Linked DNA regions of Sinorhizobium sp. BG8. The protein of the gene in region 2 interacts with the protein of the main gene of each other region in a pairwise test. Links are inferred from orthologs where the notes say so. Each region holds a gene or a part of one and is shown on either strand. Other genes may lie near its edges.

The links.
Region 1: the proteins of F3Y30_RS06275 (region 2) and phnG interact in binary tests that used the Escherichia coli proteins (3 or more experiments, as listed by UniProt). The link is inferred for Sinorhizobium sp. BG8 from one-to-one orthologs.

What each region holds. Positions count from the first base shown.
Region 1 is NZ_CP044011.1:1,490,135-1,493,411, reverse strand. The notes cover bases 262-3,222. They hold phnG (phosphonate C-P lyase system protein PhnG), read right to left. Parts: upstream 1,999-3,222; coding sequence 1,525-1,998; downstream 262-1,524. Other genes in these bases: F3Y30_RS06935 (DUF1328 domain-containing protein), read right to left, coding at 2,901-3,065; phnF (phosphonate metabolism transcriptional regulator PhnF), read left to right, coding at 2,096-2,818; phnH (phosphonate C-P lyase system protein PhnH), read right to left, coding at 917-1,525; F3Y30_RS06955 (carbon-phosphorus lyase complex subunit PhnI), read right to left, coding at 262-913. In the rest of the region: more of F3Y30_RS06955, read right to left, coding at 1-261; F3Y30_RS06930 (CsbD family protein), read right to left, coding at 3,257-3,277. UniProt on the Escherichia coli protein: Together with PhnH, PhnI and PhnL is required for the transfer of the ribose triphosphate moiety from ATP to methyl phosphonate.
Region 2 is NZ_CP044011.1:1,354,547-1,357,836, reverse strand. Bases 281-3,254 are described here. They hold F3Y30_RS06275 (sugar ABC transporter ATP-binding protein), read right to left. Parts: upstream 2,529-3,254; coding sequence 1,032-2,528; downstream 281-1,031. Other genes in these bases: rhaS (rhamnose ABC transporter substrate-binding protein), read right to left, coding at 2,828-3,254; F3Y30_RS06280 (ABC transporter permease), read right to left, coding at 281-1,035. In the rest of the region: F3Y30_RS06285 (ABC transporter permease), read right to left, coding at 1-55; more of F3Y30_RS06280, read right to left, coding at 55-280; more of rhaS, read right to left, coding at 3,255-3,290. UniProt on the Escherichia coli protein: Part of the ABC transporter complex RbsABC involved in ribose import. Responsible for energy coupling to the transport system.

The DNA.
Region 1 (3,277 bases), 140 kb from region 2 along the record:
CGTCTTCGCCGAACTCGCCTGCCCGAAGCGCCCGGTCGACGAGCGACATGGACATGGCCTTGCGCTCGTTCTGTCCGAAGACGAGGCCGTAGCCGCGCGTGAACTGCGGCGGGTTCTTGGCCGATCCCTTGAACTGCGTGATCATCTGGCACTCCGTCACCTGAATCGTGCCCAGGGAGACGGCAAAGCCCAGTTCGGGCAGCTCGAGATCGACCTCCACATCACCTATGCGAATCTCACCGACGAAGGGGTGCGTGCTGCCGAAGCCGCGCTGCGTCGAATAGCCGAGCGACAGCAGGAAGCCCTCGTCGCCACGGGCAAGCGCCTGCAGTCGCAGGTCGCGCGCCATCGGGAACTCCAGCGGCTCGCGCGTAAGATCTCCCGGCACATGGCCCTCGGGCAGACTGCCGTCCTCCTCGACGAGGCCTTCGCCGGAAAGGATGTCGGAGACCCGCATCACGGGCTCCGCCTCGCCTTCCCGCTCCAGTGCGGCATCGACAGGCCCATCGCCAATTAGCGACGGATCCAGGAGACGATGCGTATAGTCGAAGGTGGGTCCGAGAAGCTGGCCTCCCGGCAGGTCTTTGTAGGTCGCGGAGACCCTGCGCTCGACGAGCATGGATGCGGTCTCCACCGGCTTCGACGCGCCGAAGCGGGGGAGCGTCGTACGATAGGCGCGCAGGATGAAGATCGCTTCGATCATGTCGCCCCGAGCCTGTCGGATCGCGAGTGCTGCAAGCGACCGGTCGTAGAGGGATGCCTCGGACATGACGCGGTCGACGGCGAGGCCGAGCTGCTCGACGATTTGCTCGAGGCCGATAGCCGGAAGCGAGCGGTCACCCCGGCGGCGATCGGCGAGAAGGCGATGGGCATTTGCGATGGCGGCTTCCCCGCCCTTGACGGCAACGTACATGGTTCAGCCCTCCCGCTTGTCGATGTTGGTGGTGCGTGGAAGGCAGACGACCCTTTCGCCGGCCACGAGAACGAGATCCACTCCGCGCGGGAAGCCCTGACGGTTTGCGGTCCAGAGCAGCAAAAAGGTCTCCGGCAGCCCGATCGGCGCAATCGTTGCCTCGTCCCGGATTCCGGGTCCCTTGAGGAGGAGTGACTGGCCGCCTTCGAGCGCATCGAGTTCGACCACGAGCGTGGTCGAACGGTCGGGGTATTCCTGCGTTCCCTGCGCGAACAGGCTAAGACCCGGCATCGGAGCGCCCGCCTCGACGAAGGCGAAGCGCGCCAGGTGCTTGTCTTCCGTGACGGTCGCACCGGCGTGGAAAGCCAGCCATTGCGGCAGGGACGACTTCGCAAGCGCCGGCGTCAGCCATACGGGCGTCTCGTGATCGCAAAGTGTGAGTGCCACGGCGCCCGCAGCAGGCGAGAGCGGCTTCGGCGGCCGTACGACGGTTTCGATGCGGCCGATCGTGCCCGGACGGGCCATGCAGTCCATCAGCGTGCGGAACACTGCCTGCGACTGGAAAACGGGTTCGGAGAAGGCGCCTGAAAAGGTCTGCGCTTGCATCGGCATCAATCGTCTCCCCTGACCATCGTGAAAAAGTCGACCCGCGTGGCCGCCGTCTGGCGCTGCCTGCGGGCCTGTTCCGCGGCGATGCGTTCCTCGACCGAGGCGACAACCTGGCGAACGCACAGGCTGCTGGAGGATACCTGCAGGAGCGCATCGAAGACGGCGGCAAGCCGGACCTTCTCGAGATCCGTGCCGAGCGCCTGGCCGTGACCGACCGTTCCATCCGCAAGCCTCACGCTCGCGCGGCTCACAGTCGCTTCGCCGAGATTGAATGGTGCACCGCCTCCGCCAATCCGGCCGCGGACCATCACCAGCCCGGTCTCAGGTCCGCGAACGGGAAAGACCTCGGGCTTTTCCGGAAGTCCGCTCCACGCCGCCTCGAGTTCGGCTCTCGTCGCTCTCGCGAGGACGCCCATGGCCTTCTGCCGTTCGGGCGTGCCGCCGGCGAAATCCGCATCGCCTTTGGAAGAATTCATTGCCTCATCTCCAAATGTCTATTAATCTAGACAACCATACAACTAAGGATCCTAATACGATTCCGTCGTGACAGCGATATGACAGGGGTGGGAAAGAATGATCGAGCGCCAGACCGGCATCGCACTATGGCGGCAGATCGCAGACCGGATGCGACTGGCGATCAACAACGGAGACTTCGACGACACAGGGATGATGCCGCCCGAGACGACTCTCGCCGCACAGTTCGGCGTCAACCGTCATACGGTGCGCAGCGCCCTCGCTTCGCTTGCCGACGAGGGCCTCGTGCGGGGCATCCAGGGCATAGGCACGCGCATCGAGCGCCGTGACAGCCTGACCTTTCCGATCTCGCGCCGCACCCGCTTTTCAAGGGGCCTTGGCGATCAGGCGAGCGAAACTGAGGGCCGCTTGCTAGAACAGGCGACAGAGGTTGCGAGTCCTGTCGTGGCCAAAGCCCTCGGCCTTGCGAGTGGAGCTTCGTGCATCAGGCTGGAAACGCTCAGCACCGCTGACCGGCGCCCGATCTCGCGATCGACAGGGTACTTTCCCGCGGACCGTTTTGCGGGCATCGGCGAACTTTACCAGACAACAGGCTCGATCACGCGCGCATTCGAAAAGCTCGGCGTGGAGGATTACGTTCGCCGTTCGACGGAAATCTCAGCGACCCATGCCGAGGCAGAGGATCTCCAGGACCTGAAGCTTTCGCCGGGTGCGATCCTGCTGGTGACCACTGCAATCAATACCGACATGGCGGGTAAACCCATTCAGTTCTCCCGCTCGCGTTTCGCGGCCGACAGGGTGAAGTTCACCGTCGATATATGAATCTCGCGTCGACGAAGACCGCAAAAAGAAAGGCGGCGCTCGCTGGCGCCGCCCTCTCCTCCCTCAGAGGTCAACTGTCGTTCTATACGCGCCTGAAAAGACCGGCGATCAACGACAGGACCAGAAGGGCCAAAAATACAAAGAACAGGATCTGCGCGATACCGGCCGATGCGCCGGCAATGCCGCCGAAACCGAAAAGACCGGCGACGATCGCAATCACCATGAACACAAGTGCGTAGTAAAGCATTGACCGAACTCCTCTTTATGGTTCGGCAAGGAAACGCGCGAACCCTTTGAAAGTTCCCGCGCGGTTCCACAAGCATTCGCTTTCGCATCCCAAACGCCGTCAGGGCCCATGCAAAACGAAGAATGCCGCCGCGACCGGACGGTCACAGCGGCATTTCTTATATGCCAGTTCAAAGCCGGTTCAGCGAACCGTCAGTGACGGCGTTCCCACTC
Region 2 (3,290 bases):
CACGCCCCTGGAGACGATCCGGTATGTGGCGTGCCGTCATTTCTGCGTGCGCCATCAGACTGCCTCCGCTTTCTTGAGAATGACCCTGCCCTTGCGTCGTTCGGCCCGAGCGTTGACGACGACGGCAATGATGATGACCGTGCCCGAGATCGCCATCTGGGCGAAGGGCGATATGTTGATGACCGGCAGTGCGTTCTTGATCACGCCGAGAAACACCGCGCCGAGGACTGCGCCCGCAACCGACCCGATGCCGCCAGCGATCGATATGCCGCCGATGACGCAGGCCGCGATGATGTCGAGTTCGAAGCCGGCGGCAATGTCGACATAGGCCACCGCATAGCGCGAGACCCAGAGGTAGCCGGCAAGCCCCGAAAGGGTGCCGGAGAGGCAATAGGCGAAGAACCGCGTCCGGCCGACATCGATCCCCGTGTAAACGGCCGCGTGCGGGTTCCCGCCGACGGCGAAGAAGGCACGGCCGAGAGGCGTGCGGCTCATGACCACGAACATGATCGCGATCATGACCAGCGACAGCCAGGACAGGACGGGGAAGCCGAGCAGTGCTGTGCGCGGGAAAGCCTTGAAGGCGTCGCTCATCTGGTGCGCATTGATCCACTGGCCGTTGGTCAGCAGGAAGATCATGCCGCGATAGATGGTGAGCGTGCCGAGGGTTACGACGATCGGCGGAATGTCCAGCTTCCAGACGAGAAGACCGTTGATCGAGCCGAGGAAGGCGCCGAGCAGCATGGCGACGAGGATGACGACGGGGATCGGCAGCCCTGGCATCGCGACGTTTATGAGGCCGGCGACCATACCGCACAAAGCGAGGTTCGCGGCCATGGACAGATCGATACACCGCGTCAGGATGACCGCCATCTGGCCGAGCGCCAGAATGATGAGGATCGACGTGTCATTATAGACGTTCGCGAGGTTCGCCGGGACGACGAAGCCGGGGAAGCGCAGCGCGATCATGCCCACCAGAGCGACGATCGCCACGACCAGCAGCATTTCGCGGTTTTTCAAGAGTCGTGCCATCATGCTGCCTCCGCGATGCCGGCCGCCGCCCGCACCAGTCGTTCCGCCGTCAGTTCGCTGCGTTCGAACCGTCCGGCAATCCTGCCTTCGCGCATGACGATGACGCGATCAGACATGCCCATGATTTCCGGGATCTCCGAGGAGACCATGATGACGCTCAGCCCCTGCGCCGCCAGTTCACTCATGAAGGCGTGCACGGCTGCCTTGGAACCGATATCGATGCCCTTTGTCGGCTCGTCGAGGATGATCACCTTCGGCTGAGTGGCGAGCCACTTGGCGATCACCACCTTCTGCTGGTTGCCGCCCGAAAGCGTACCGACATCCTGGTCGAGCGATGCAGCGCGCAGGTCGAGGCGCGAGGTGTATTCGCGCGCCAGCCTGAACTCCTCCGCAAGCCGCAGGAAACCGCTGCGCGAAGTGCGCGCGAGGGACGGCAGGGTAACGTTCTGGAAGATCGGCATGCCGATGATCGCACCCTGGCGGCCGCGCTCTTCCGGCACATAAACGATGCCACTGGCAATGGCCTCCGATGGACTGCGGATCACCAGCACTTCGCCGTCCAGCCGGATCGCGCCGGCCGATGGCCGGGTGATGCCGATCAGCGACTGCATGAATTCGGATCGTCCCGCGCCGACGAGACCGTAGAAACCGAGAATCTCGCCCTTGCGGAGTTCGAAATTGATGTCCTCGAACTCGGTCGGATGACGGTAGCCGGAAACGGCAAGGACCGGCGCGCCGATTTCGACGGTCTGCTTGGGGTACACCTGACCGACGTCACGGCCGACCATCATGCGGACGAGCTCGTCCTGACTGGTATCGGCGATCAGTCCTTCGCCCACCATCTTGCCGTCCCGGAAGACGGTGTAGCGGTCGGCGATGCGGTAGATCTCGTCGAACTTGTGGCTGATGAAAAGGATCGCCTTGCCATCCGCCTTCAGCCGGTCGATCAGTTCGTAAAGCTCGTGGATTTCCTTGTGGGACAGGGCGGCCGTCGGCTCGTCCATGATGACCACGCGGGCATCGATGGAAAGGGCGCGCGCGATTGCCACGAGATGCTTCTTGGCGATACCGAGATCGCGCAGGCGGATCGTCGGATCGAAATCGGCGCCGACACGGTTGAGAAGCTTGCGGGCGTCCGCGTTCAACTTCCCCCAGTCGATCAGGCCGAGGCGCGTGCGTGGCGCATGGCCAAGAAAGATGTTTTCAGCGACCGAAAGCTCGTCGAAGAGGACGGTTTCCTGATGGATCGCGGTGACACCGGCCTTGGCTGCGGCGGTCGCGGTCGGGAAATGGGTCTCGCTGTCATCGACGCGGATCGTGCCTTCATCAGGCTGGTAGATACCCGTCAGGATCTTGACGAGCGTCGATTTGCCTGCGCCGTTCTCACCCACGAGCGCCGTAACGGACCCGGGGTAGAGCGACAGCGAAACGTCGGAGAGCGCGCGCACGCCGGGGAAGGATTTAGAGATCCCTTCAAGTGCGATGGCGGGTTTCATCCGCGATGTGGTCGTATCCTGGAGCAAAGTTCGTCCACCGGTTTGGTTCAGTAGCGCCTGCCGTTCATCAGGCTCGGCACGTCTGGAGATTGCCCCTCAGCCTCCCCTTTTCTCCGCAAGGAGGACGGAGGGGTACTCCCACGTCCTGCCGCGCCGTGGGGCGGAAGCATTGCGGAATGGCTGCTTCTCCCCCCACTTGAGGGGGGGGAGAAGGCGACCCGCGGGCCGGATGAGGGGCATACTCGTTCAAGCAAATCCGATCCGGCCATGGGGCCGGGATCGGCATGTGGTTCACCGGATCAGAAGATCTTGGCGAATTCCTCTACGTTCGTCTTGTCGTAGACGAACGGGTCGGCCATGGCGCCTTCGTTGTTGTCGTCGAGCTTGACGCTGCCCATGCGGCCCATCTTGAGTTCCGCACCCGGCTTTGCTTCCGCGCCGCCGATGAGGTCATAGGCGATCATGGTTGCCGAATAGCCGAGATCGATCGGGTTCCAGATGGCGAACGACTTCGAAGCGCCCGACTTCACGTGACCAGCCATTTCGGACGGAAGGCCGAGACCAGTGACGTTGATCTGGCCGACCTTGCCGGCGTCCGTCACAGCCTGAGCGGCGGCAACGATGCCGACCGAGGTCGGAGCAATGATCGCCTTCAGGTTCGGATAGGTCTGGATGAGGCCCTGCGTCTCGCGGTAGGACTTGTCGGCAAGGTCGTCACCATAGACGGTCGCAACGACGTTGATGCCCTTGTAGTTCGGCAGC